2 regions of the Alkaliphilus flagellatus genome follow, and region 1 is predicted to be linked to the other one. Evidence: a T-box and tRNA genes for the amino acid it is inferred to sense, from the RefSeq annotation. Region 1 holds a T-box; the other holds one or more tRNA genes.
What was found. A T-box is a leader RNA that pairs with one kind of tRNA and senses whether it is charged. The one in region 1 lies ahead of KQI88_RS04590 (glycine--tRNA ligase), so its partner is inferred to be a tRNA-Gly.
Positions count from the first base shown of each region.

Region 2: it encodes a tRNA-Gly, which carries the amino acid that the T-box ahead of KQI88_RS04590 (glycine--tRNA ligase) is inferred to sense. The anticodon was not compared.

Region 1 covers NZ_JAHLQK010000001.1:974,615-990,172, forward strand. Annotated here, with positions in the region: gene yqfD (sporulation protein YqfD) at 1-581, shown strand, start outside; gene KQI88_RS04535 (PhoH family protein) at 585-1,574, shown strand; gene KQI88_RS04540 (HD family phosphohydrolase) at 1,616-3,697, shown strand; gene ybeY (rRNA maturation RNase YbeY) at 3,681-4,139, shown strand; gene KQI88_RS04550 (diacylglycerol kinase) at 4,155-4,853, shown strand; gene KQI88_RS04555 (DUF502 domain-containing protein) at 4,876-5,472, shown strand; gene KQI88_RS04560 (DUF3048 domain-containing protein) at 5,533-6,591, shown strand; gene KQI88_RS04565 (cytidine deaminase) at 6,611-7,033, shown strand; gene era (GTPase Era) at 7,023-7,910, shown strand; gene KQI88_RS04575 (YqzL family protein) at 8,071-8,220, shown strand; gene recO (DNA repair protein RecO) at 8,309-9,052, shown strand; gene KQI88_RS04585 (DUF4342 domain-containing protein) at 9,067-9,612, shown strand; T-box leader at 9,719-9,888, shown strand; gene KQI88_RS04590 (glycine--tRNA ligase) at 9,953-11,341, shown strand; gene KQI88_RS04595 (helix-turn-helix transcriptional regulator) at 11,627-12,265, shown strand; gene KQI88_RS04600 (pyruvate, water dikinase regulatory protein) at 12,276-13,109, shown strand; gene ppdK (pyruvate, phosphate dikinase) at 13,201-15,558, shown strand, end outside.
Region 2 covers NZ_JAHLQK010000007.1:57,470-73,027, reverse strand. Annotated here, with positions in the region: gene KQI88_RS16725 (sigma-54-dependent transcriptional regulator) at 1-234, opposite strand, end outside; gene KQI88_RS16720 (sensor histidine kinase) at 221-1,975, opposite strand; gene KQI88_RS16715 (ABC transporter substrate-binding protein) at 2,090-3,115, opposite strand; gene KQI88_RS16710 (flavodoxin) at 3,372-3,803, opposite strand; gene KQI88_RS16705 (DUF3793 family protein) at 3,907-4,497, opposite strand; gene KQI88_RS16700 (FeoB-associated Cys-rich membrane protein) at 4,710-4,850, opposite strand; gene feoB (ferrous iron transport protein B) at 4,850-6,805, opposite strand; gene KQI88_RS16690 (FeoA family protein) at 6,935-7,150, opposite strand; gene KQI88_RS18735 (Spo0E family sporulation regulatory protein-aspartic acid phosphatase) at 7,410-7,577, shown strand; tRNA gene KQI88_RS16680 (tRNA-Arg) at 7,854-7,930, opposite strand; tRNA gene KQI88_RS16675 (tRNA-Arg) at 8,223-8,299, opposite strand; tRNA gene KQI88_RS16670 (tRNA-Gly) at 8,308-8,382, opposite strand; tRNA gene KQI88_RS16665 (tRNA-Leu) at 8,386-8,468, opposite strand; tRNA gene KQI88_RS16660 (tRNA-Gln) at 8,502-8,578, opposite strand; tRNA gene KQI88_RS16655 (tRNA-His) at 8,584-8,659, opposite strand; tRNA gene KQI88_RS16650 (tRNA-Arg) at 8,668-8,744, opposite strand; tRNA gene KQI88_RS16645 (tRNA-Gly) at 8,753-8,826, opposite strand; gene KQI88_RS16640 (metallophosphoesterase) at 9,244-9,717, opposite strand; gene KQI88_RS18730 (XTP/dITP diphosphatase) at 9,710-10,342, opposite strand; gene rph (ribonuclease PH) at 10,332-11,129, opposite strand; gene KQI88_RS16625 (GerMN domain-containing protein) at 11,275-12,246, opposite strand; gene KQI88_RS16620 (DUF2179 domain-containing protein) at 12,345-12,866, opposite strand; gene KQI88_RS16615 (N-acetylmuramoyl-L-alanine amidase family protein) at 13,028-15,181, opposite strand; gene KQI88_RS16610 (AIR synthase family protein) at 15,435-15,558, opposite strand, start outside.

The DNA of each region.
Region 1 (15,558 bases):
TAGCGAGAAATGGGGATGCTGTAGTTGAAGAAGGAGATATTGTTACTAAAGGAGATCTATTGATTAATGGAGTAGTTCAGAGAGAAAATATGGATGAACCTATGTTTGTTCATTCTTATGGAGAGATATATGCTAAAACATACTACGAAACAACTGAAAGTAAAAACCTTATTGAGATTAAAAAAGATAAAACAGGGCAAAAATTTAAAAAGCGGACCTTTAATTTAGGTAGCATAGAACTTTCTTTTAATAAGGGAGATATACCTTATGATGTTTATATAGTTGAAAAAAAATCTAAAAGACCCTTTCAATGGAGGAATATAGGGTTACCTGTCGAAATAATAACAGAGGACTATTATGAGGCAATTCAATTTGAAGAAAGAATTGATGAAATTCAGGCAAAAAATCATATTCATAAGGAGGCTATAAATAAGCTTTTAAAAGATATACCTTTAGATGCTAAAATTTTAAATACACAGATTGACTTTACTATCCAAGATGATATTTTATATGGTAAAGTTATTATAGAGGTTTTAGAAAATATTGCAGAGCAAAAGACATTACAGATTGGAGAGGACTAATTATTGGAAAACAAATTTCAAAAGAAGATAGAAATTAAGGAACAAAAGTTTATTAAAGAATTATTTGGTAATTTCGATGAAAATATAAAACTTGTTCAGCAACATTTAAAGGTAGATATTGTACAAAGAGATGGAGATATTTTAATTATTGGAGATGAAAAAGAAGTTCTATTAGGTGAGAAATTAATAGAACAATTAATGGAAGTAGTAGACCGTAACGAGCATCTTACAATACAAAATATATCATATGCAATAGGTTTGCTATTGGATGGAGAGCATGAGAAAATACAATCTTTAGCGAGTGATGTAATATTTGTTACTGATAGAGGCAAACCTATTAAACCCAAAACCATAGGACAGAAAAAATATATCCAACAAATACAATCTAAAGATTTGACCTTTGGCATAGGCCCTGCTGGTACTGGAAAAACATACTTAGCAGTAACTATGGCGGTAAAAGCATTTAAAAATGAAGAAGTAAATAGAATAATTTTAACAAGACCTGCTGTAGAGGCTGGTGAAAGTTTAGGTTTTCTACCTGGTGATTTAAAGGACAAGGTGGATCCATATTTAAGGCCTTTATATGATGCTCTTTTTGATATTCTTGGTTCTGAAAGGTTTCAAAAGTATATGGAGAGAGGTATGATAGAAGTAGCACCATTAGCATATATGAGAGGGAGAACATTAGATAACTCATTTATTATTTTAGACGAGGCTCAAAACACTACTAAAGAGCAAATGAAAATGTTTTTAACACGCTTTGGTTTTGGATCGAAGGCTATAGTAACAGGAGATATTACCCAAATAGATCTTCCAAAAGGAAAACATTCTGGTTTAAAGCATGCTGAACAGGTTCTGAAAAATGTCGAGGAAATTGGATTCTCATATTTAACAGGAAAGGATGTTGTAAGACATCAATTAGTTCAAAAAATAGTTAAAGCTTATGATGAATATGATATTAAAAGTCAAATGAGGGTACAAAAAGAAAAATAGTATTTTAACACTGGAATTATAGTGTTAGGGGGGTAGAAAATATGAGAAGTTCTGTTGAAGGTTTTTTTCGAAAAAAATCAATTAAAAAATTTCTTCTAGCATTACTTTTTTTTGTCAGTTTATTTGCTATATTAGTGACAAGCTTAAAACCAGAAAAATTTGACTTAGTAATTGGCCAAAGAGCACCTGTAGATATACATTCTCCAAAAGATATAGAGGATAAGTTTAATACAGAGCGCGTAAGACAAAAAGCAGTCGAAGGAGTAGAACCAGTTTATAAGTTAAATCCAGGTGTTCGTGTAGAAGTTAATAAAGATATTGAAAAATTCTTTTTATTAGTATATAAGCTTCGTAATGATGAAGAATTAACGGAATTGGAAAAAATAGAACAGTTAAATTCTGAAAATGATCTTAATATAGGAGCAGTTAATGTAAAGACTGCAATAACTGCTCCTATGGACCAGTTAAAGTATTTAGAGAGCTATATTAATGAAATAGTGGCACAAAATATGAATGTTGGTATTGATGTTGAAGATCTTCAGAAACAAAAGAATAGTATTAAAGAATATATAACTAATCTGAATGAATTTGAAGCTGAGTTAAAGGATCTAGCTATTTCTATAGTTTATGCCACAATTCGTCCGAATAAGTTTCTAGATGAGGATGCTACAAATAGTAAGATAGAAATGGCAAGGGAAAATGTGGATAAGATAATCATTAAAAAAGGAGATAGTATTCTTAGAGAAGGGGAAGTCATTACCTTCGATAGACTAGAACTATTACGAGATTTAGGGATTTTAAATGATGAAAGTAAAGTTGATTTTGTTTTATATATAGGAATTGCAGCTATAGCTTTAGTAATTGAACTATTAATTATCGGATATATGGCTGTATTTAATAAGGATTTGTTAGAAAGACCAGGAAGACTTTTGATGATATATATCATTTTTATTTCTACACTAATAATATCTAAAGTAATACAAGGAATCTCCATTTACTTAATTCCAGTAGCTGCTTGCTCTATGCTTCTATCTATTTTAATTGAATCTAGATTGGCCTTGCTTATTAATCTATGTCTAACTGTATTAATAAGTATTATTACAGGCAATAATACTATTTTTATGGCCATGGCGTTAATTGGCGGAACAGTTGGAGCATTTAGTGTTGTAAATACACAACAGAGAGCAAATATTTTTATATCTGGAATTGCTGTAAGCATAATTAATATGATTACAATCGTCGGAATTGGATTTATAAACAGTAGCGAAATAATGCAGACGCTTACCTTTGGTTTCTATGGACTATTAAACGGGTTGTTTTCTTCTATAGTCACAGTAGGGTCATTACCACTATGGGAGTCTGTATTCAACGTAGTAACACCACTAAAGCTATTAGAATTATCAAATCCAAACCAACCTTTGTTAAAGAAACTATTGTTGGAAGCACCAGGCACCTACCATCATAGCATTATAGTAGGAAATTTAAGTGAATCTGCAGTTGATGCAATAGGAGGTAACTCTTTATTAGCTAGGGTAGGAGCTTTTTATCACGATATTGGGAAAACTAGACGGCCTTACTTTTTTAAAGAAAATCAATTGACATCCGATAATCCACATGATAAGCTAAATCCTTCATTAAGCACAACAATAATTACGGATCATGTTAAGGATGGTATTGAGCTTGCTAAAAAACATAAACTACCAGTTGAAGTAAGAGCTTTTATTGAGCAACATCATGGAGATACTTTAGTAGCATACTTTTACCATAAGGCTAAAACTAGTGAGAATGGAGATAGTGTAGAAGAAAAGAACTTTAGATATGGTGGACCAAAGCCGCAAACAAAAGAGACAGCAATTGTAATGATTGCAGATTCTGTGGAGGCTGCTGTTAGAAGTCTTTCTTCACCAACACAGGAGAAGGTGGAAGCATTAGTTGAAAAAATAATTGAAGATAAATTAAAGGATGGACAGTTAGATGAATGTAATATTACTTTAAAGGATTTAGATCAAATAAAAAAGACTTTCCTAAAAGTAATATTAAGCATCTTTCATGAGAGAATTGAGTATCCTGATATGAATGTTAAGAAGAAAGAGGGAGGGAAACCCCGTGGAACTACTAATTGATAATAGACAAAATAAATATGAAGTTAAAGAGCAATTAATAGAATTACTAGAAAAAGCAGTTGAGGCTTGTTTACTTTATGAAAACTGGGACATTGACTATGAAGTAAGTCTTTCATTGGTAGATAACAATGAAATTAAGGAACTAAACAGTATCTATAGGGGGAAGGATTATGCTACTGATGTTTTGTCCTTTCCCTTAGTGGATGAAGATCAAGCCATCGACTTAAAAGAAAAGCTTCTAGGTGATATTGTTATATCTGTAGAAAAGGCAGAGGAGCAGGCTAAAGAATATAACCATTCCTTCGAAAGAGAGATGGGGTTCTTAGTAGTTCATAGTATGTTCCATCTAATGGGCTATGACCATGACACTAGTGAGGATACTAAGGATATGAGATATAGAGAAGAGGCTGTTCTTTCGTCTTTAAATTTAATTAGAAAATAATGGGGTAATAATGATATGAAAGTTAGAAGACTAATCGATAGCTTAAATTACGCATTTGAGGGAATTATTTATGCACTGAAAACCCAGAGGAATATGAAAATTCATTTCATTGTGGCTATACTTGTATTGGTTGCAAGTCTATTTTTTGACTTAACTAGAATAGAAATTCTTATACTATTTCTTACAATTTCTATGGTAATAGTAGCGGAAATGATAAATACTTCTATTGAGTCTACTATCGATTTAATTACAGATAAATACCATATTTTTGCTAAAATTGCTAAAAATGTGGCAGCAGGGGCAGTGCTAATTGCTGCCATTAATTCTATTATTGTTGCTTACTTACTTTTTTTTCATAGAATTAATCCTTATACAATACAGGTACTTCATCATGTTAGGCAATCGCCACTACATATTACCTTTATCGCATTAATAGTTGTTATATTTACAGTTATTGCGATAAAGGCATACTTTGGTAGAGGAACACCACTACAGGGAGGAATGCCTAGTGGACATGCTGCAGTTGCCTTTTCATTAGCTACTGCTATTACCTTTATTTCTGAAAATATGTTTATAGCCACATTATCTGCACTTATGGCTTTATTAGTTTCTCAAAGTAGAGTGGAGACAAAAATTCATAATTTTTTCGAGGTACTCATAGGTGGGATTTTGGGCATATTAATAACGATCATTTTTTTTCAGATATTTAGCTAAAAGAAAAGAGCAGGTGATACAAATGTGGAAAGAAATTAGAAAAACCTTTTTAACTGGATTATTAGTAATGATTCCTTTAATAATTACAGTTTATACTATACTTTGGTTTTTAAATAAAGTAGATAGCATTTTCAGAAGACCTATAGAAGAGTTATTAGGATTTACAGTTTATGGTTTAGGCATTATTATTACAATTGGTATAGTTTTACTAGCTGGAATAATTGCTACAAATTATGCAGGTCATAAGTTGTTTGGGACTACTGAATATTTTTTAAAAAGAATTCCTTTAGTAAGATCTATTTATTTTCCTATTAAACAGCTTACAGAAACGATTTATGGTAGTGCCAATACTGCTTTTCGTAGAGTGGTTTTAGTTCAATATCCTTCGCTTGGAATATATACTATCGGTTTCATTACTTCAGAAGGTATTGAAGAGGTAGCAGATAAGACTGGTAAGCCTGTAGTTTGTGTTTTTATACCTACTACACCAAATCCTACATCTGGTATGTTTGTTATGGTTCCGAGTGAGGATCTAATTGCACTAGATATGGGTGTGGAGGATGCAATTAAGCTAGTTGTATCTGGTGGTATTGCAAAACCAAGTAATAAGGACCTATAATAATTATTTTACTGGTTAGAATATTTTAACCTAATTGTATTGCAGAAAGGATGAGGGGTTATGGATAACTGGAGGAAAAGAGGTATTATAATATTTTTAGTTTCATCAATTTTATTGAATGGGGTAGGGTGTAGTAAAAAAGACAATGATGAACAAAACAATGTTACCATTGAAGCAGAACAAAATGAGGAATTAGAAGAAATATCACAGCCAGAAATTGAAGGTGCAGTTTCACCTTTAAGTGGCCTACATGCACCAGAGGAGAAAGTTAATAGAAGACCTTTAGCAATTATTTTCGATAATCAATCTGGAGCTCGTCCCCAAGCAGGACTTATAGATGCAGAAGTTGCATATGAATTTTTAGCTGAAGGGAATATTACTAGATATTTAGGTATATTTTTAATAAATGAGCCTGAAATAATAGGATCTATAAGAAGTGCAAGACCATATTTTATTGAAAAGGCATTAGAGTTCGACAGTTATTTTGTTCATGTTGGTGGAAGTGATCAAGCTTTTGCAGATATTAAAAATAAAAAAGTAGCTGACATTGATGCTATGAGTAGAGGGAATGATGTTTTTTGGAGAAAAAATCATAAAAAAATGCCACATAACATGTATTCTAGTTATGATGCTCTAAAAAAAGCAGCTGAAAAAAGTAATTATAGAGCTGAACCTCAATTTGATGGATTTAAATTTAATTCAGAACTTAAAGTAATGGATATGGGAGAAATTGCACAAGAGATAAAAATTAAATATTCTAAAGGACACGAACCATCATATATTTATGATGATGAAAATAAAGTTTATAACAGATACTATAATGGTATAGAACATAAGGATGAAACAAAAAAAGAAATACTTACTGCTACAAATATTATAATACAAGAGGTTGCTGCTAAAGTAATAGATGATAAATTACGTCTAGATATGAATACTGTTGGAGAAGGTAGAGGAAAATACATAACTACTGGGAAAACGATTGATATTACATGGAAAAAGGGCAGTTATGAAGGAGCTACAAAGTACTATGATAGTACAGGACAAGAGCTCAGTTTAAATCCGGGTAAAACTTGGATTCAGGTTGTTCGTAACTTCGATAATGTAACTATAGCAGAATAGACAAATGGAGGAGATATTTTTGACAGATAAAGAACTAGTAAAAAAAGCAATAGAAGCTAAAAATAATGCCTATGTGCCCTATTCAAAATTTCCTGTAGGTGCAGCCTTACTTACTAAAGAGGGCAGAGTATATACAGGGTGTAATGTTGAATGTGCTTCTTATGGAGGAACAAACTGTGCAGAAAGAACAGCCATTTTTAAAGCTGTTTCCGAGGGTGATCGGAATATAGATGCTATTGCTGTTGTTAGTGATTTAGATGATTACACATACCCTTGTGGAATTTGCAGACAGGTAATAGTAGAGTTTGGTAAAGGAATAAAAATGATAATTGCAAAATCAGAAGATGATTTTAGAGTGCATACTATAGATGATTTACTACCTCATTCATTTACGCCTGAAGATCTTGAAAAAATGGATGGAGGTATAAATAATGGGATTTAAGTCTGGATTTGTAACTATTATCGGAAGACCAAATGTAGGAAAATCAACATTAATGAATAGAATAATTGGTGAAAAGATTGCTATTATGTCTGATAAACCGCAAACTACGAGAAATAAAATACAATGTGTATATACACAAGAAGACTATCAAATTGTATTTTTAGATACTCCAGGGATTCATAAACCAAAGCATAAGCTAGGTCAATATATGGTTAGAATAGCAAAAGATACATTAAGAGAAGTAGATGCTGTTTTGTTTGTTGTAGATGAGGGTACTTCGATTGGTCCTGGAGATCAATATATTATGGAGCAGCTAGAAGGTATAGAGACTCCTATTATTTTAGTAATAAACAAAATTGATAAAATGAATCAAGAAGATTTAAATAAGTTATATGATAAATACGAAGAAACAAATCTATTTAAGCATATAATAGGAATATCAGCATTAGAGGGTGCTAATTTAAACAACTTAATTAATCTTATAGTATCATATTTATCTGAAGGACCAAAGTATTTTCCAGAACATATGGTTACGGATCAGCCAGAGCGTCTAATTGTAGCAGAGATGATAAGAGAAAAGATTCTGCATTATACAGATCAAGAAATTCCACATGGAGTAGCTGTGGAAACCACCTTAATGAAGCAAAGGGAAGATAAAAATATGGTTGATATTCATGCTACAATATACTGTGAAAGAAAATCCCACAAAGGTATTATTATAGGTAAAGGTGGTAGAAAATTAAAAGGGATAGGGAAAAGTGCTAGAGAAGATATAGAAAAACTTTTAGGGTCGAAGGTATACTTAGAGCTATGGGTAAAGGTAAAGGAAGACTGGAGAAATAGTGAAAGTACATTAAGAACCTTTGGCTACGATTAAAGAATAGACCAAATATCTAAAAAATAAGGAAGTATATTAGATGCTTCCTTATATATTTAAATATTATACAAAAAAATTAATAGCAAAATTTACAATGTATAGTAGGCCCCTAAATACAAAAAATAGTATAACAAACTATAAAATGAAAGGGGAGCTACTTATGTTAAATGAAACTATGTGGAACATCTTTAAGGAAACTGGTAATATCTATGCTTATTTATATACAAAGGATTATGATAAGCATTGTAGCAATAATAATACAGTTAATAAAAAAGCACCATTAGAGATGAAAGAGATTACAATAATATAGTAATTGTTTACATTATATGGTGAATGGCTTGCAACTCTTTAAAAAATTTAAGACCATTCCTATAGAAAGGTAGAATAGAAAATTTAAAATGTTAATTACCACTGAAGGTTTTATATTAAAAAACAAGAAATATGGAGAGACTGATAGTATACTAACAATTTTCACTAGAAAAGCAGGGAAGATTAATGCTATTGCTAAAGGGGCTCGTAGACCAAAAAGTAATTTGCTAGCTGGAATTCAGCCCTTTTGCTATAGCGAATTTGTGCTATACAAGGGTAGAAACTTATATACAGTTAGTCAATGTGATGCAAAAGAGATATTTTATCCCTTAAGGGAAGACTTAAAAAAACTATCCTATGCTGCCTATTTAGTCGAATTGGTAGAGGCTGTAATAACAGAGGGTCAGACAAATAATAGACTTTTCAATCTTTTTGGAAAGACATTATATTTATTAAAAAAGGATGATGTGGAAATTAATACTATAGTTCGTGCTTTTGAAATAAAGCTTATGAATTATAGTGGATATAAACCGCAATTATCAGGTTGTGTCCATTGCAACCGCAAAGAAGCTTCTTCTTGGAAGTTCAGCTCCACAGAAGGAGGGATAATATGTCCTTTATGCTTAAGCATAGATCCCTATGCAATGAAAATTGGAAGTACAACTATTAAACTAGCAACATATTTACTAACAAGAGATATGGTTGAAATACAAAGATTAAAAATTAGTAGCTATTTAAATGATGAATTAAAAAAAATACTAAAGCAATATATATTAACACATGTTAGTAAATACGATTTTAAGAGTTTAGAAGTAGCAGAAAAATTAGAATAGGAAGGAGAGAGATTATGGATATTAACCTAGAGAAAGTTGATATAGTTAGAGAGAGAACAGGTGTGTCTTATAAAGAAGCAAAGGAAGCTTTAGAACAAAATAATGGAGATGTTGTAGAGTCTATAATATCTATTGAAGAAAAAAACGGTAAAACATGGATGAATACTATGTCTTTAGCAGGAAACGAAATAATAGAAAAGCTAAAGTATCTAATTAAAAAAGGAAATGTGTCTCGCATTATGTTAAAAAGAGATGGTGAAATTCTTCTTAATGTTCCAGTTACCGCTGGTGCCATTGGAGTAATGTTAGCTCCTATTGTATCTTTGTTAGGAGTTTCTGCAGCAATAGCTACTAAAACAACCATAGAGATAATTAAAAATAATGGTGAAATTGTTGATATCAATGAAATGGCCGGAGAAACTGTTACTGAACTTAAAAACATGGTTAGAGGAAAAAAAGGTGTAGATGTAAATATGATGAACAAAAAAAGTGACATTATATTAGATAAGGAAGATCAAGACGAAACCTTAGACGATTTATATGATGGAGCAGATTATTAATTAAGTAAAATTATTTAGTTGTAAAAAACCAATAGAAATTTTAAGAGCGATTTCATATATTGACAAAATGTATATAATTTGATAAATTAAAATATAAATTAGATAATACATTGCTGTGATAAAGAGGAGTAATTGATGTAACTAAATTAGCGAACTAGGGATGGTGTAAGCCTAGTATAGTTTATTAATGAATGGCGCTTTTGAGCAATACTATTTAAAGTGGGCACTTGTGCCAACTAGGGTGGAACCGCGGAAGAATAGTCTTTCGTCCCTAACTTTTTAGAGTTAGGGATGGAGGACTTTATTTTTTTAAACTAAAAACTGAATAGGAGGTATAAAAATGACAACAGAAAAAACAATGGAAAAAATCGTTTCTCTAGCCAAATCAAGAGGATTTATTTTTCCAGGCTCAGAGATATATGGAGGTCTTGCAAATACATGGGACTATGGTCCATTGGGAGTAGAATTAAAGAATAATGTTAAAAAAGCATGGTGGAAAAAATTTATTCAACAAAGTCCATACAACGTTGGATTAGATTCTGCTATTTTAATGAATCCAAAAACATGGGAAGCTTCAGGACATATTGGAGGATTTAGTGATCCATTAATGGATTGTAAAAAGTGTAGATCTCGTTTTAGAGCAGATAAGTTAATAGAAGATTATATGCAAAAACAAAATGAAGAAACTATTGTAGATGGTTGGAGTAACCAACAAATGAAATCCTACATAGAAGAAAAAAGTATTAACTGTCCTGAATGTGGTGAAAAAGATTTTACTGATATTCGTCAATTTAACCTAATGTTTAAAACATTCCAAGGGGTAACTGAAGACTCTAGTACAGAAATATTTTTACGACCTGAAACAGCACAAGGAATCTTTGTAAACTTCAAAAACGTTTTAAGAACATCAAGAAAAAAGGTACCATTTGGAATAGGGCAAATTGGAAAATCATTTAGAAATGAAATTACACCCGGTAACTTTACATTTAGAACAAGAGAGTTCGAGCAGATGGAGTTAGAATTTTTCTGTAAGCCAGGAGAAGATTTAGAGTGGTTTGATTATTGGAAGAATTTTTGTAAAAACTGGCTATTAAATCTAAACTTGAAGGAAGAAAATCTTCGTATTCGTGATCATAGTCAAGAAGAACTATCCCATTATAGTAAAGCAACAACTGACTTCGAATATAAATTCCCATTTGGATGGGGAGAACTTTGGGGTATCGCAGATAGAACAGACTTTGACCTTAAACAGCATAGTCAGCATTCTGGTGAAGACTTTACTTATCAAGATCCTGTTACCAATGAAAAATATGTGCCATACTGTATAGAGCCTTCTGTAGGGGTAGACCGTGTGATGTTGGCATTTTTAGTTGATGCCTATGAAGAAGAAGTTATTGACGAAAAGGACACAAGAGTAGTATTAAAGTTACATCCAGCATTAGCTCCTTTCAAAGCTGCTGTACTTCCTCTTACTAAAAAGCTAAAAGATCAGACATTAGAACTTTATGAAAAACTATCTGCAAATTATGTGGTAGACTATGATGAGGCAGGAAGTATAGGAAAAAGATATAGAAGACATGATGAAATAGGAACACCTTTCTGCATTACCTTCGATTATGACTCATTAGAGGACAATTGCGTTACAATTAGACATAGAGATACTATGGAACAAGAGCGAATTTCTATTGAAGATCTAGAAGCTTATTTAGATGAAAAATTAAAATATTAAATTTGAAAATTACCTAAGGGATAACCTTAGGTAATTTTTTGCTATCTAGAAAAGAGTAAATTTTTCTAGTTAATTAGAGATACTAAAGAAGTAGAAGTTAGCAATGTTTTTAGCACTCAAAATTTTAAGACGAAGGTTGGAAATTTAAGTACTACAAGAATCGATGTGATAGCATGAGAAGATTTTTTTATTAAAAATGAGGAAAACTATAGAAATATAATATCAAATGTGCTAAATTAGATATATAATATAACACATTAGGAAATAGCATAACATATAAAAGGGGTGATTTCCATAGAACTGTCAATCAGACAAAAAAAAATCATCAAAATTGTACAAGAAAATGAGCCAATTACAAGTGAACAAATTGCTAAAAGCCTTAGTGTAACACGGGCTACACTAAGACCAGATTTAGCAATTTTAACTATGGTGGGTATTTTAGATGCAAGACCTAAAGTTGGTTACTTTTATTCAGGTAAATCTAGTGTTAATATTTTTGCCCAAGAAGTAAAAAATATGAAGGTGCGAGATATTATGTCTATACCGATTATAGTAACGGAGGAAAGTTCTGTTTATGATGGCGTGGTGACTTTATTCTTAGAAGATGTTGGGACTATTTTTGTTGTTTCTAAAGGATCTCTTACAGGTATTGTATCACGAAAAGATTTTCTAAAGAGTGCTATGGGTGGAGTAGATATGAATAAAGTACCTGTAGGTATGATTATGACTAGGAGTCCTAATATTGCTACTGTATCACCAGAGGATAATGCTCTCGAGGCTGCTATTAAAATTATGGATCATGAAGTTGATAGTCTACCAGTAGTCGAGAAAATAAAAGAAAATGGGCAAGATATAGTTAAAGTAATTGGAAGAATATCTAAAAGTAATATCACAAAGTTATTTGTAGAACTATGCAAAGAATAGGAGGAGAGAAATGGGGAGTTCACATCTTGTTATTTATGTTATATCTGACTCCATAGGAGAAACAGCAGAACAAGTTGCCAAGGCTACTGTTAGTCAATTTAACATTGAAGATTATGAAGTAAGAAGATTTCCTTATATAAATGAAAAACAACAGGTTTTCGAAATATTGGATGAGGCGAAAAATGAACATGCAGTAATAGTTTTTACTATTGTTGTTCCTGAACTCAGAAAAGTTTTAATAGAGGAAGCTAAAATTTTAAATATACCTTGCGCTGATGTAATGACACCTATTTTACACGCTATGGAAAGTGTATTGAAAATTCCAGCTAAAGAGGAACCAGGTTTAATTCGTAAACTAGATGAAAGGTATTTTAGAAAAGTAGAAGCTATTGAATTTGCTGTTAAGTATGATGACGGTAAAGATGCAAGGGGAATAAAACAAGCAGACATAGTATTAACTGGAATTTCGAGAACATCAAAGACTCCTCTTAGTATGTACCTTGCACACAAAAATCTAAAGGTAGCAAATGTTCCTCTTGTACCAGAGGTTTTACCTCCAAGAGAGCTATATGAGATTCCTCCTAAGAAAATTATAGGATTAACTACTAATCCAATGAAACTAATCGAAATACGTCAAGAAAGATTAAAGGCTTTAGGATTAAAAAATGAGGCCAACTATGCAAGTATGCAAAGAATTCTTGAGGAATTGGATTATGCGGAAGGAATTATGAAAAAACTAGGTTGTCCTGTTATTGATGTTTCATCAAAAGCTGTTGAAGAAAGTGCTGGTATTATTTTAGAAATCTTTAAAGACATGGGGCACAAATTTTCCAACGGTAAATAATTTAAGATTAAATTTAATGAAAATATTAGATATATTTCATATCATATAAATATTTATTCAGTACTTGTGTATATAAAATTTGGAGGTGGCATTGTTGAAAAAATTAGTTTATGCTTTTCAAGAAGGAAGTTTAGAAATGAAATCATTATTAGGAGGAAAGGGCGCCAATCTAGCGGAAATGACTAGAATAGGACTTCCAGTTCCTCCAGGATTTACAGTAACAACAGAGGCTTGTAATCAATACTATGAACATAATAGTCAATTATGGACTGAGTTAAAGGAAGAAATACTAAAGGAGCTAAAGGCTCTGGAAGCTACTACAAACAAAGAATTTGGTAGCATATCTAATCCGTTACTGGTTTCCGTTAGATCTGGAGCAGTTTTTTCTATGCCTGGTATGATGGATACTATACTAAATCTTGGATTAAATGATGAATCTGTAAAAGGAATTGCTAAAGCTACTAATAATGAGCGTTTTGCCTATGATAGCTATAGAAGATTTATACAGATGTTTGGAGACGTTGTTCTTAACATAGAAAAATATAAGTTCGATTCAATTTTAGAAAAAAGAAAGCATGATAGAGGCATTGAGCAAGATACAGATTTAACAGCAGAAGATTTAAAAGATATAGTAGAAGAATTTAAAAAAGTTGTTAAAAAAGAGTGGGGTAAGGATTTTCCACAGGATACAGAAGAGCAGTTACTTATGGCAGTAGAGGCAGTATTTAAATCATGGAACAACCAAAGGGCTAAAATATATAGAAAACTACATGAAATTCCAGATGATTTAGGAACTGCTGTAAATATTCAATCCATGGTTTTTGGTAATATGGGAGAAACATGTGGAACTGGTGTGGCATTTACAAGAAATCCGTCTACAGGAGAGAAAAAGCTATTTGGTGAGTTTTTATTAAATGCTCAAGGGGAAGACGTAGTGGCAGGAATTCGTACTCCAGAGGAAATTCAAGTTTTAAATGAAAAAATGCCAAAAGTATATAATCAGTTTGTTGAGGTTACTCATTTACTTGAAAATCACTATAGAGATATGCAGGATATTGAGTTTACAATTGAAAATGAAAAACTTTATATGCTTCAAACAAGAAATGGTAAAAGAACTGCTATGGCAGCTATTAATATAGCAGTTGATATGGTAGAAGAAGGACTTATAACTAAGGAAGAAGCTGTACTTAGAATAGAGCCACAGCAATTAGATCAACTTCTACACCCTACATTTGATGAAGCTGCACTTAAAGAAGCTGTAGTTATTACAAAGGGATTGCCAGCTTCTGCTGGAGCAGCTACAGGTAAAATTTACTTTACACCAGAGGATGTAGTGAAAGCAAAGAATGAAGGAGAAAGAGCAATTTTAGTTCGTGTTGAAACATCTCCAGAAGATATCGAAGGAATGGTGTCTTCAGAAGGAATATTAACAGGAAGAGGCGGTATGACTTCACATGCAGCCGTAGTAGCAAGAGGAATGGGTAAATGTTGTGTAGCTGGTGCAGGAGAAATTCGTATAGATGAAGTAAATAGAGTTATGAGAGTTGGCGGAGAACAATTTGCAGAAGGTGAATATATTTCTTTAGATGGAAGTCAAGGAATTGTATATAAAGGTGAAGTTAAAACTCAAACACCAGAGCTTTTAGGAAACTTCGCAGTTTTAATGGGATGGGCTGATGAGTTTAGAAGATTAAAAATTAGAACAAATGCAGATACTGCAAAAGATGCAAAGCAAGCATTAGAGTTTGGAGCAGAGGGTATTGGTCTTTGTAGAACAGAGCACATGTTCTTTGAAGAAAGCAGAATCTTTGCAGTTAGACAAATGATATTATCTACTACATTAGAAGGTAGAGAAAAGGCTTTAGCTAAATTATTACCAATGCAAAGAGAAGACTTTATTGCATTATTTGAGGCAATAAAAGGATTACCAGTTACTATTAGATTATTAGATCCTCCACTACATGAATTCTTACCTCATGAAGAAGAAGATGTAATAAAATTAGCTAATGAAATGGGAGTATCAAAAGAAGATTTATTAGATGTAGTTAATGATTTGAAAGAATTTAACCCTATGTTAGGCCATAGAGGCTGCCGTTTAGCTATTACGTACCCAGAAATATATGCAATGCAAACAAGGGCTATTATGGAAGCAGCAATTCATGTTCATAAAGTTACAGGATATATAATAGTTCCAGAAATAATGGTACCTCTAGTTGGAGAAATTAAAGAATTTGAGCAGGTAAAAAGAATAATTCTTAACGTTATTGAAGAAGTATTTGAAGAAAATGATATAAAGATACCATATCTAATTGGAACAATGATTGAAATTCCAAGAGCTTGTATTACAGCTGATGAAATTGCCAAAGAAGCAGAATTCTTCTCCTTTGGAACAAATGATTTAAGCCAAATGACCTTTGGATTCTCAAGGGACGATGCAGGTAAATTTCTT
Region 2 (15,558 bases), on a different contig from region 1:
TATTTCCAGATTAGGCTGAATTTTCTTAGCCTTTTCTAATAACTCCAGTCCATCCATGCCACTCATCATTATGTCAAACAGAGCCACATCAAATTCAGTCTCCTCAATAATATTTAGTGCTTTTAAACTACAATTAGAAACCTCTACTGAGTAACCTTTTCTAGTTAGCCTTTGTTGTAATAATGTAATAAATTTTTCTTCATCATCTACTAGTAAAACCCTAAATGGTCTCATTTTTTATCACCTCAGCTGCTATAGGTAACCAAACATTGGCCTTTGTACCTACTTCTTTCTTGTTTTCCAAACTAATAATGCCTCCCATTCTTTCTACAATAACTTGACTAATGGCAAGACCTAGACCTGTACCTTTTCCAACAGGTTTAGTAGTATAAAACGGATCGAAAACATGCTTTAAATTTTGTTCTAAAATTCCTTCTCCTGTGTCAACTACTTCTATACCAATTAATTTTCCTTCATATATTAGCCTAATGGTTAACACACCTCCACCAGGCATTGCATCCAAAGCATTAGTAACTAAATTTAATATAACTTGCTGTAACTGGGATTCATCTACAAAAACATAAGGTAGGGGCTCCTCCCATTGTAAATCCACTTCTATATTTTGTTTATTAATAGGGTATTTAACTAACTTCAATACTTCGTTTACTATATGAGGAATATATACTTCTTTGTCCTGTGATTCTACTTCCCTAGAATAGTTTAACAAACTTTGAGTTATATCCGTACATCGGTGTATTTGTTCTCTTATACTTAGTAAATATTCCTTAAATACCCCTTCTTCTTTAAGCTCATCTATATTTTCTGTTTCTAAACGTTCTAATAAATCATCAGCATAAAACCCTAAATTGTTCATAGGATTATTAATTTCATGAGCTACACCTGCGGCTAAAAGTCCTACAGCAGCTCTTTTTTCAGCTTGAATTGCTACTTTCTCATTGTCACGCTTTTTCTTAATTTCCCCAATCATTTCATTAAATGCCTCTATTACTAATCCTAATTCATCATTTGACTGTTTAGGAATTTGATAATCTAGGTCTCCTCTTTTAACAGAAGCCACACCTGTAGCTAATTCCTCTACTGGTCTAATAAACTGAAATATAAAAAATAATCCTAAACCTGTAATTGTGAGAATAATAAGAAACAAAACTAAATTTAATTGAGAAAGCATTGTACTAAGGGTAGCATAGGCGTTTACTAGAGGTTGCTCTACTACTACACCCCAACCAACCATCGGGATTAATCCATACACACCTAAAACATCTTCCCCTGTATAAGATTTATAGGTTATTGGATTAAATTCCAGCGTCTTAAAATGACTTCCATCATCAGTTTTACTTTTTAGTAAATTTTCTACTCCCTTGCTTTTAAATACATCCTGTCTTCTCAACACCTGACTATAGTCAGAATGTCCTATTAATTCTCCTTTTTCATCAACCAGCATAATATAACTTCCATCTGAAATCTCTATAGATGATATTTCCTGCATTACTTGTCTTAAACTAATTTTAGCAATAAATCCTCCTCTAAAATCTTCATTAATACCTCCAACAGGTACTCCTAAATCAAAAACAATTTGATTATCTATATCTATTTTAGGACTTCCGATAAAAAAATTTCCTTGTTTAAGTTTTCGAAACTGAGCTTCCTCAGATATTAATTTTAGGTCTTTAGAAGAAATAGCATATCTCTTTGAAACCTTTACTACTTCCTCGCCATGGGATGATACCATTACAATTTCCTCTAAATGTGGAAAGTTTTTTAATACACCATAAAGAAGATTTTCCTTTTGTTTTACATCATCCCCATCAAAGACTTCAGAATTAGTTAGAGAAATAGTTTCTAGAGAAGTTTGTAAAGTTTTGACCAAATCAGAAACTGCATAGGAAACTCTAGATGCAGTTAAAGCATGCTGTTTGTGAATAGATGCTTCTACCTCTTTTTTGATAATTTTCATATTATAAAAACCTAAGAATAATAAAGGAATTATCGAAATAATTATCATCATAAGCATCAGTCTTAATTTGATGCTATTATACCAATAACTTCTAGTTTGTTTTTTCATAATAAATTACCTTTCGCTGTTGTGTACAAAGTGGTCTACAAATGGCATTTTCGTGGTTTCAATATCTACCCCCAATTGCCTAGCTGTGTCTACATTAATATATAGTTCTAGCCTCTCTGGAGATTCTATTGGTATTATCCTAGGATCTTGTCCTTTTAGCATATTCGCCACTATTCTGGCAGCCTGTACCCCTTCATTCTGACTAGTACTTCCATAAAAGGCCAACACACCTTTCTCTACCTGTCGATCAGTAATTCCCATAACCGGCACTTGATTTTCAAGAGTAATTTCAACTATCGAATCTAGCATAGATTCAAATAACAAACTACACATTAGCATTACACCATCTACATAGTCACTTTTTTCATTTAAAACTTCGACGACCTCTTTCTGGTTAGTTACAGGAACAATATGCAATTGTATACTTAATTTTTCAGCAGCATCATATAAAAATTCAGAGCTGGGTCCAAATGGTGTTGTTTCTGGATTATATAAGACTAATACCTTTTCAGTGTCTGGAACTAACCTTTTTAAAAATTCGAGTCGTTTTCCTGATAATTGAACATAATGACTATCTACTCCAGTAATATTACAGGCAGTAGAAATATTACCTTCCACAAAACCAAGCTCTACAGTACATCCAACGCCAATAAATGCTACTGGAATTTCTTTGTTTATTTCTTTGTTCATAGTAGCTTTTTTTGCTGCAGCAGTTTCAGAAGTGCCTGTAGTCACAATTGTATCTACTCCAACATCCACTAGTTCTTGTGCTAGCTGATCTAAGATTTCAACATCTCCTGAAGCATTCTTTATAATAATATCTACATTATCCTCTGAGAAACCGTATTGTTTTAATCCTTCATACATTCCTTCTACTTTAACTAGTCTTTCATCAGTAACGGTCAATACACCTATTTTATAGACTTTATGTTCTTTTTCTTCAGCATTTATTTGTATATACGTAGAATAATAAAATATCAAGATAGCTATGCAAATTATAAATAAAGACACGAATATTATTCTTTTCTTCATTAGTCAATCTCCCTTTATACAAACAATCTGTCATTTTTTTAATTTGTTTCGTGACACTAATACTTGAATATTTTATTCAATGTTTCAATATATACTTATATTCTATAATAATATAGGTAAGAGGGCAATAAAGTTTGTTATTTCCCAAACATCTTGTAATAAAAATAAAACCTGTATTCCTACGGATACAGGTTTTATACAAATAAATCTTATTCTAATATAAGATTTATTCTCTATATTATTAAGTTCACAAAGTCTAATACTTAGCTAAGTTTTCTCCTAGCTGCTTGCACTTGTTTAATCCGTCTTCTTCTGGAGTTAAGTTAATAATAAGTCCTTCCGCTATTACATTAGCTCCATATCCCTTCATTCTTTCTTCCCAATTTTTCATCCATTCTCCATCTCCCCAGTCATAGGAACCAAAAACAACAACAGGCTTTCCTTTGATTTTTTCATTATTTAATGATTCTACAAATGGCTCCATTTCACTATCTTCTAACTCTTCTGCTCCCATAGATGGGCATCCTAAAGCTACAGCATCTGCATCGAAAACATCTTCTGAAGATGCTTCGCTAACATTCTTTAAGATTACATCTATGCCCTCTACTTTAGCACCTTCTGCAATTGCTTCAGCCATTTTCTCTGTATTACCTGTACCACTCCAATAAATAACAGTTACTTTTTTCATTTTAAATAAGCCTCCTCTTATATTATATATTGCTAAATATGTAACTTTCATAAATACAGAATTTAAACCATTAATTCAAACATACTTTTAAAATCAGCTTTTATTATGCTGACTGTACAATCATTTCAGGTGAGCTTTTTTCCAACATCCTACGTATTTGTTGTTTTGCATTATTAAATTTTACGTACTTTTCATCAGATAATCTGCTATCTCCATATACATTCCAGCCATTTATTTTAGTAAGTTTTAAAGAAGGATGACCCATAAATCCGATAACATCTTTTAAAGGATATCCTAAAAAAATACCAATTTCATGGGGTATGCTATCTTCTTCTATTTTTTTTATTAAATGTCCTAAATAGTTGTCTAAAGAATATTCCTCTCCATATCCCAACTTTTTTAAAAACACTAAGTTCCTTAAATCTAACAAGGTCGAATCTAATAGCTTATTATTATAAAATAGTATCTTTTTGCATCCATTAAAAGCTACAAATTCCTTATAGGATACTTTATTACACTTACTAAAAATATCTTTAATTCTCCTAAGTTCTAAATTATCTTTTTTAGGAAAACTAACAATTTCTGCAGGTTTCTCTCCTAATAAAACAGGTCCTAGAAGTTGAACAATCCATTTTTCAAATCCATCGTTCTGATCTTCATTGAAAAACAAGCAATTTTTATTACACTCTAACATTTACTCACCTTCACTTCTATAATTGATAATGATTGTTATTATCAGTATAAATGACAGAAATATATTTGTCAATAATTTATTATCTTTTGCTTTATAATAAAAAAAGCTTCCATCACAGTAAGCTATATATTTAAAAAAATCTCGAAATTATATAGAAAAAGAGACTATGAATCAAATTTTTGATCCATAGCCCCTTTTTTTCTAGATATTAATTAATATTTGTTACATTTGCTTTTATCAGAACAACTACTTCCACAACTACACTTATTATTTTTAGCGTCATTATATACTTTTCTTAAAGCAAATATTAAAATACCTCCAAAAATTAAACCAACTATTATATTTCCTGACATTATACCTCAACTCCTAATTCAGCACGTTTGGAATCCGTTTTTCTAATAGTTATAATAAGATAAATTGCAACAATAACAGCTATAATTATAGCTGGTACGAACCCTACTGCTGGCGTTCCATACACGATTAAAGAGCCAACTTGAGTCACTAACATAGCTAAAGTATAGCCTACAGCAAATTGGAAAGCTAACGCTCTAAACAGCCATTTTTTAGAACCCAGTTCCGAATTCATGGCCCCAATTGCTGCAAAACAAGGCGGAGTAAATAGATTAAACACAAGATAAGCAAATGCTGTTACAGGTGTGAAAAATTCTGTTAAAGCACCTCCAGGTAAATGCAGAGCCTCTTCTGAAGCTACAGCTAAAAGCACTGCAAATGTAGCAACAACATTTTCTTTCGCAATAAAACCTGTTATTGAGGCTGCCGCAAGTTGCCATCCAACAAATCCAAGTGGAATTAAAATAGGAGCAATTAATGTTCCAATGGAAGCAAGTATACTTAAGCTTTGATCTTCTACTGGTTTAAGTCCCCAACTATATGCTTGTGCAAACCATACAAGTGTATTACATACAAGTATAATAGTTGTGGCTTTATAAATAAAAGCCTTTGCTTTGTCTATCATTTGTAGAAAAGCATATTTTAAACTAGGTAATTTATATTCTGGAAGCTCCATAATAAATTGAGATGTATTCTCCCACACGAAAATTTTCTTTAATAAAAGTCCACCAACTATAATCATTCCAATAGCAATAATATACATACTAGGTCCAATCCAAATATTCTCTGGGAAAAATACTGCTGCAAAAAGAGCTATAATTGGAAGTTTAGCACCACAAGGTACAAAAGGAGTAAGAATTGTAGTCATTCTTCTTTCATTAACATCTTCAATTGTTCTTGTTGCCATAACACCAGGAATGGCACAACCAGAACCTACGATCATTGGTATAATAGATTTACCAGACAATCCGATTTTTTTGAAGAATCGATCCATTACTACTGCTACCCTAGCCATATATCCACAATCTTCAAGTAGTGATAGGCAAAAAAACAATACCATAACTAGAGGTAAAAAGCCTATAACAGCTCCGACGCCGCCAATAGCACCGTCTACAATAAGAGCTTGCAACAGTGGACTAACTCCCAGTCCTTCTAACAAACCATTTGCTACATCTGGTACTATTTCTCCAAATAGGGTCTCATTAAAATACTCTGATAAATATCCACCAAGTCCTTCTATAGAAAATGAAAATACTGCCCACATTATCAAGAAAAATATCGGTAACCCTAACCATTTATGTGCTACAATTCTATCAACTTTGTCAGAGAAACTAACTTCTCTAGCATCTCTTTTTTTAACTTGGCATTTTCTAATAATTTCATCTACAAATTTTTGTCGTGCGGTATCAGGATCTTTGGAATCTTTACCTACAAAATTAGGTTCAATTTGAGGTTTCTTTTCCTTACCAAGTTTAATAGCTTCACTAATTAAATTTAATAATCCATTTTCTGATGTAGCAGTAGTAGCCACAACTTTACAATTTAAAGCTTTACTTAAAGCATTTTGATCTACAACATCTCCTCTTTTAGATACAATATCACTCTTATTAAGAGCAATAATGACAGGAATCCCTAATTCCAAAAGCTGAGTTGTAAAGAATAAGCTTCTACTAACGTTAGCTCCATCGACAATATTAATAATTACATCTGGCTCTTCTCCTAAGATAAAGTCTCTAGTAATTGCTTCTTCACCAGTAAATGGTGAAATAGAGTATGTACCCGGGAGGTCAACAATTCTTACATCAACTCCATCTGGATTATACTTTTTCTTAAGATCTGACTCTTTTTTTGCTACGGTAACACCAGGCCAGTTCCCTACAGACTCCGCCTTCCCTGTAATTGCATTATACAATGTAGTTTTCCCTGAATTAGGATTACCCGTTAATGCTATTTTCATAGTGAATCCCCCTCATTATAAAAGTTTGTTTAATATTAATAATCATTATCAATAACAAAACAAATATAATATGCTATGATACATAGCATATCTATGATGCAATATTTGATACAAAACTAAACATTAAGTTTATGCTTCTAATACAATATATTTTGCCATATTTTCATCAAGTGCATATCTGCTATCTTTAATATTAACTATATAATTCCCTGCAAGTTTAGAAATAAGAGTAATCTCTTCTCCTTCAAAACATCCTAAAGTAAAAAGAAACTTTTTTATGTTTTCTTTACCTTCTACTTGTTTAATATTAAAGGTCTGACCGATCTTTGCTTTTGATAATAACATCACAATCTCGTCCCTTCTTACATTATATACTCATCTCGCTCTTATTGATAAAGAATATCATATTCAAATAGAATTGTCAATAGATCAAATTTAGAAATTGAATCAGCATAAATATTAGTTCATTTATATCCATTTTCTACTGTGGCCTAAGTATTTTTTAGTTTTTTATTTATATTCCTATATTTTACCTTATTTCTACTGTAAAATTTCCATAGTACAACAGGTTAAATGTAATAATTATCGAAAAGGGGTATGTATTTTGTGTAACAAAACTAAGTTGCTAGAATTAATCAATGAAATAGAAATTGTTAAGGTTGAGCTACATAACTTGATATGTAAAAAACAATACAATCTCACTGATTCAGAGGTAGTTAAACTGAGCGAATTACTTGATCAACTTTTGTCTCAGTATCACAATATAAAATAATAATTAATTAAGCATGTTTAACCTGTTGTGCTTATTATAAGCACAATACCCCTAATCTGAATCAGCATTAAAGGTTTTATGAAATGGTAATAAAATGACTACTAATAAATTAGTAGTCATTCTTAAAGGACTTTATACCGACTCTCATATGGGTGACCTTTTAATTCATACATAAATTCTGGATTAGAAGATCATTGCCTGGTCGTACCTGTTCAAATTGAGTTCCCTGCCGCTGGGCATAAAAAATATCAGCACCCTATGGATGCTGATATTTTTTGGCACGCCCTGCAGGATTCGAACCTGCGACCAACTGATTCGAAGTCAGCTACTCTATCCAGCTGAGCTAAGGGCGCATGTATTTAGATTATAAAATAGATACCTTCTAAATATAACATACTCTAATATTTTTTGCAATATACGTATTTTTCATTTTGTATAAGACACAGTAGTGTATATATAGTTGGAACTTTTATCATAAGACACATCATGTCAGCTCATATTAACTTACCTCTACACTTATTCTAATTGCTATATCTTTTTCTAGTGCAATATTTCTTGTACCGATTTATAATACTAGAAATACATAAATATATATTATCAAAAACAAAAAAGTTAGATTAGTTATCTTAATCTAACTTTTTACTTTGGCGTACCTACAGGGATTCGAACCCCGGACACATGGCTTAGAAGGCCATTGCTCTATCCTGCTGAGCTATAGATACCTATTTATTGGAGCGGAAGACGGGACTCGAACCCGCGACCCTCGCCTTGGCAAGGCGATGCTCTACCACTGAGCCACTTCCGCATGTGGTGCAGGTGAAGGGAGTCGAACCCCCACGGTTACCCGCTAGATCCTAAGTCTAGTGCGTCTGCCAATTCCGCCACACCTGCGTGTCTACGGCCTACCCGTAGAAAATATTAAGTTGGCTGGGATAGCAGGACTCGAACCTGCGAAATGACGGAGTCAAAGTCCGTTGCCTTACCGACTTGGCTATATCCCAACATTTGGGGTGGATGATGGGAGTCGAACCCACGAGTGCAGGAGCCACAATCCTGTGTCTTAACCACTTGACTACATCCACCATAAAAATGGCGTACCTACAGGGATTCGAACCCCGGACACATGGCTTAGAAGGCCATTGCTCTATCCTGCTGAGCTATAGGTACATGTTTAATGGAGCGGGTGAAGGGAATCGAACCCTCGCGATCAGCTTGGAAGGCTGACGTTCTACCATTGAACTACACCCGCATATTTAATTAATGTCTTAACATTTAATAATGTTACCATATAATCATTATTATGTCAAGTACTTATTAGTTATTAACTAAAGAAAAGTCGTATTGTGCTATCCTATCGACTTCTGGCGGACTTAAAATTCATACTGAACTTCCAAGTGCTCAGAATATAGCTACCATCCTAGAAGGTTCATTTAGCGACGAAATCTAGTATACATAATTTAAGATTAAACTTCAATCCATATAAATCTTCCTTATTAAAGATGTACATAAAATACAAAAGTTATACTTTGTTTTTCAAGGTTTTTCTTATTATTTCTCAAAAACTAATATTTAATAATTTTCATCAGATATCTAGCAATTTTACAGCTTTATATTATACTATATTTTTTATAGTACAAAGAGAAGGCAAACCGCCTTCCCCCTGAAACTATATATTAATAAAGTCCACCTTTATATTTTCTTCAATAGTAATAATACAGCAACTTTTTTCTGATCCACCTCTAGGCAAACTAGTACTGCCTGGATTAAGTAATACCATACCTTCTTCTACTGCATAAAATGGTATATGACTATGACCAAATATAACTATATCCGCATCATTTTGTTTACCTGCATAGAAGATTACATTTATATTCATTTTTACTCCATAATTATGACCATGGGTAATAAAAATTTTTTTACCATCTATTAATTCAATTCGTTCTTCTATGCCCCCTATGTCACAATTACCAGAAACTGCTACTACTTTAATATTATAATTTTTTTCTATATACTTTGCATCTTTATAGTTGTCTCCTGCATGGATAATTAAATCTACATCTTTTAAATGTTCCATGGCTAAATCAATATATTTACACATTCCATGACTATCACTAATTACACCTATTTTCAACCTACTCACCTTCTAATCGTGTTTTTAGCTCCTCTTTTAACTTTTCTAGAGCAATAGCACGATGGCTAATCTTATTTTTCCTTTCTTCTCCTAGTTCTGCGAATGTCTTACCATATTCCTCTATTATAAACAAAGGATCATAACCAAAACCAGACGTACCTTTTGGCTCGAAACCAATTACACCAGAACACTCTCCTCTTAAAACAACAATATCTCCGTTAGGAAATACAGCCGCCATGGCACAAACGAATCTAGCTTTCCTCTTCTCTAACGGAATATCTTTAAGTAGTTTAAGAAGCTTATCATTATTTTCCTTATCAGTTGCATGCTCTCCAGCAAATCGAGCTGAATATATTCCAGGCTGGTTATTTAATATATCAACCTCTAATCCAGAATCATCTGCAAGGGCTAGTTTTCCCGTTTTCTCCATAACTGTTTTTGCCTTAATTAGTGCATTTTCTTCAAATGTATTACCATCTTCTATTATTTCTAGTCCATCTAATCCAACATCCTTCATAGAAAGAACCTCTAATTGAAAATCTTTTAAAATTACACCTATTTCCTCTAACTTATGTTTATTTCCTGTTGCAATTACTGCTTGATATACAGTTTTAAACCCTTCTCTACTTTTCATTGTTGCCTCCATTATGTGCATCTTTCTCTTCAGTTTTATTTTCTTTAATTTTGCCAACTTCCTCAGCTATAGTACCTAAAACCTCTTTTTGAAGTCTAATTAGCTCAGTATTTCCTTTTTCACCAAGTCTTAATAACTCCATTAAATCTTCCCTACTAAAGGGTGATTCTTCTCCTGTCCCTTGAACCTCAACAAATTCCCCTCTATCTGTCATTACTATATTCATATCTACCTTAGCAGTCGAATCTTCTGTATAACATAAATCTAGCATAGTCTGCCCTTCTATTATACCTACACTAACAGCAGATACAAAGTTACTAACTGGTATGTATTTTAATGTTCCTTCTTCTTTAAGCTTATTTAAAGCATCCACTAATGCCACAAAAGATCCGGTAATTGAAGCTGTGCGGGTACCACCATCGGCTTGTATTACATCGCAGTCTATCCATATAGTTCTTTCTCCAATAGAATCTAAATCGACTACAGAACGTAATGCTCTACCTATTAATCTTTGAATTTCTTGGGTTCTTCCTTCTACTTTTCCTCTACTTGATTCCCTTACCTTTCTACTTTGTGTAGAACTAGGTAACATAGAGTACTCTGCTGTTATCCAGCCTTTTCCCGTATTTTTCAAAAAAGGAGGCACACGATCTTCGATAGTAGCTGTACAAATTACCTTTGTTTCCCCCATTTCTACTAATACCGAACCTTGGGCATATTTTGTATAATTCCTTGTAAATTTTACAGGTCTTAACTCGTCATAGCTTCTTCCATTATTTCTATTCAAAGATCATCTTCCTTCCCTCAAGTTATATGTATTTATAAAATGTTTTTCATATAATATTGTATCATAGTTTGCCTTTTATATACAAAAAATCATCTTTGATGATTTCAATAGTACAATAAAAAACCGAGATATTATCTCGGTTCAATTAATGTTTATTTGAATAGGTTGGTAGATTTAAGCTTACATCTGGATTTAACTTTATTTCCTTTCCTCCAGATAAAATACGAATCTGAGAAATTGAAGGTTCTATTTCTCTTAATGTAAGACCTAATTCGTAGATCATTGATTGTTGATGTGCTTTGTTATTAGGCATATTTTCAATTTCTTTACTTAAATCAATGTATGCAACTCCATCTTTTACATAAACATCATTTAACATTACACCTGCTGGTAATTCACTATACAGTCCAGTGTTTTCAGGTGCACCTTCAATTAATGCTGTTAAAACACTTTTAATATCTGCCTTTATTGCACTAACTCCTTTAGTTACTGGAATATAAAAAGAGTCTTCACCGTTGGTAGTAGTTTTGTAATATACTACAACTGGTACCTCTTCTTCTTGTAACTCTAAGCTCAAGTTAATGTTTTCTCTTTCTAGAGGAGTTTTAACTTTTGTGCCAAAGGAAAGCTTACTAATTTCCTTGCCATCTACCAATAACTGAACTTTATCAATTGCTTCAAATTCAGTTAATGTGTATACAAGTGATTGAACTATAGTCTTTTCATCAATTTCAGTATCATAGGATAGAATATTATCATTGAAATCTACTTTAGCTAATCCTTCGTTTATTGACATTCCTATTACTTCTGTTCCAGTAGGCAACACTGGTAATAATCCTACGGTAGCTAAGTCATCTCTAACTCCTGGCTCATCTACTAGTAGGCTTACAGCGGCCTTTGCAATTCCATCTTCCCAGGGTATCTTTTTCATAACTGGAACTATAATCCCTTTTTGATCTCGATAATAAAGAACGGTTTCTCTTAATCCATCTTCTTCTAGTACACCTGTATCAATAACTAAACTAACATCTTTGTCTTTTCTAAAAACTCCACAAGCAGTTAATAAAAATACGGATAAAACTATAAGCAAAATAGCTAACCACCGCAAAGATCTCATATACTCCGTCCCCCAATCATATAATTCCTTTATACTTTCCACGTGTTAGAAGAAAGTCTTATATTGCAATTATATTATAGAGGACTCTTAACTATTCATTATTTCTTCTTCAAACCTGCAAAATATCCACCACGAATAGCACGAGCATCGGTTACTGTAACAAAAGCTTTTTTATCGTGGTTATCTACTACATTATATAGTTTGGATAAATGTTTTCTTTGTAGGGATACATTTAAAAGGTGTCTTATGCCCTCTCGTCCATAGCCTTCTATTACTGTAACTCCAAAACCATTATCTCTTAGTTTTTCAACTAATTGTGTAACCTCATAGTCTGAAATTACTTGTACAATAATATTTCCTAGGGCCATTTTCTCTTCTAGAAAAATACCTACATAGTTACCTGTAGCAAAACCTGAGGCATACGCAAGCACATTTAATGGATTATCCATACCACTAAGTACCTTTCCTATTGCCAACACATAAATGGTTACCTCGACAAATCCAATACATGCAGCGATTACCCGTTTTCCCCTTACTACCATAATCATACGAATAGTAGCCATACTCACATCAGTTAATCGTGCTAAAAAAATTAATAAATAACCCAAAACAGCTTCCATATTTTCCCCTCCAAAACATTTCCTTTTAATAATTATTATACCTCAAATTTGTTTTTAATCATCTAATATTATTTATTAATATTTCAGAATTATTAACTAGAAGTTTAACACTTAATATCAAAATAGAATAGAGACTAAAAATAGTCTCTATTCTTTAATATTTATCTTGTTTCTTCAAAATATCTAACAGTTGCTTTAAACATTGCTTCTGCAACTTGTTGACGATACTCGCTTGTTGCAAGCTTTGCCTCATCTCCAGCATTTGTTAAAAAACCTGTTTCTGTTAATACTGCTGGCATTGTTGTATTTCTAAGTACAGACAGGTTATTTGGCTTTGCCCCTCTACTGTTTATATCTAAATTCTTAATCATTTCGGATTGAAATACCTCTGCAAGCTTTTTACCCCTTATATCACTGGGATGATAAAAATTTTCAAGCCCATTAGCTGTAGGTACCTTTTCTGCAGCATTTGCGTGAATACTAATGAATATATCTGCATTCAAACTATTTGCCACATCTGCACGATCTTGTAGTTCTAACTTGGTGTTAGGGGTTAGGTTATCTACACGGGTCATATAAGTTCTAAAGCCGGCTTCTGTCAATAATTTATTAAGTCTTGTAGATATATCCAATACAACTTCTGATTCATGCATCTTAAGTATTGAAGAAGTAGTACCCGGGTCTCTACCCCCATGTCCAGGATCAATAACAACAAGCATTTCTCTGTATTTAGCATTTTTATTATTTAATTCTAATACTAAATCTTGACTTTGTTCAGATGAAAGTAACTTATGTTCTACAGAATCTTGTAATTCTAATTTTACATTGTAATTACTTTGGCTTAAGTCTTCTGATATATTAATCGACTTTATAATATGGTCATTAATATTAAGACTTGCCAGTTCAAGCTCAATATCTTTTTTAGGAACTGTTACCTCTATTAAATTCGATGCTAATTGACGTCCTATACTATATCTAGTAACCGTTGAACCCTTTAGTGTAAATCTTGAAGTTGTCCATCCAGTTTCCTCATACTTTATTGCTTTAAAAGGTTCGCCCTCTAAATGTAAATATAATTTATTACCATTCACTTCTGCATAAGCTTCATTATAACCACTATTTTCTTGAAAATCTATTACTACACGTACATTTTTCTCATTTGTACCGTTATTTTCTGGTGTATGCTCAGAAACCCTAATTGTCTTTGCTACTTTACCATCTATGTTTATAAGATTATTTTTAAAGTTACTATGTAGCACTCCACCTTTAATGTCTACTACTAAACGTTCTGGGTCACTTAACTGCATTATACTATAATCAGCGACAGAATCTCCTTCAATAACAATAACTTCTTTTGTATTCATAATTTCTTTTTTTACATTACGAATATAATTAGTAAAGTTTATTACAATTTCTCCACTTTTCTCATCAAAGCTTATTTCATGTTCAGTTGACTTTCCTAACTCCATTACAACTCGAGTTACAAATGGATCATTTTGAAATTGTGATACTCTAACACCTTTTATTACCTCACTATTGCTTTGAATATGTAAAGTTCCATTACTCTCTAGCTTATTCCTGTCACTCAAATTTAATTTTGCATTATTTAGATCAATTACTAGCCTTTCAGGATTTGCTAACTTAAACTGTTTGTAATCAATTTGTTTTGATGTTTTAATACGAATTTGAGGTATAGATCCATTCATTTCAACTCTAACATCTGTAACGTCTGCAACATTTTCTTGTGGAGGCTGTGGATTGATGATAGGTTCTTCTTCAGTTTCTTTTTCAGGCACTTTAGGCATGTCTATTGAAGCAGTTACAGTTTTTTCATCCCAACCTACACTAAGTCCAAGCTCATCTGCAAAAAAACGAACCGGTACCATAGTTCTACTGTTATCTCCTATTGCAAGAAGCTTTGCAGGAATATTGTCTGGAAGTCTTTTTTGAACACCATTAACTAAAGCTACAGGGCTATCAATTTTTAAAAGTATTTCCTTATCTTTAGTCTTAACTTTTACTTCTTGTTTAGCTTCATCCCACCCAATATCAGCATTTAGCTTGTCCCCTAAATGTTCTATAATAACTCTTAATGGTACTAAAGTTCTTTCTTGATTATTTAGTGGGTAAATTATAGGAGGCACATCTGCAGATTTTACTGTTTTGCCATCTATTTTAAGATTTACTACTTGATAGTTTTTCCCTATACCATTTTCTTTTAATAAAATCTTATTCAAAGATCCATCTGCAAAAGAAACTGTAAGAGAAGTAATTAAAATTATTAGAACTAATATACTCGGAATTAATTTTCTCATTGGTCCCCTCCTATTTTTTATTAACAATTTGAACACTAGCCCACTCAATAATATTAATTTCTATTACCAATGGCTTCCTTTACTATTATTTATATCATTATGTAAAATCTTATGTCAATGAATATGGTAAATTGTAATTAATATGTAATAATACTATAGTTTTTGACGAATAAAATGGAAAAAAATTGCATATAATAAAAAATTGCGCGCAAAAAAAGAAGGACTTATGCCCTTCCCTATAATTAATAGTATACTAACTTTCAAATGCTTTATATAACTCATCTACATATGGAGGTTCTAAATCTATTAGTTTATCTCCTTTTATAACTATACGTCCTTCTTTTATAACTTTTCCAATCTCTGTTATATCCATGCCT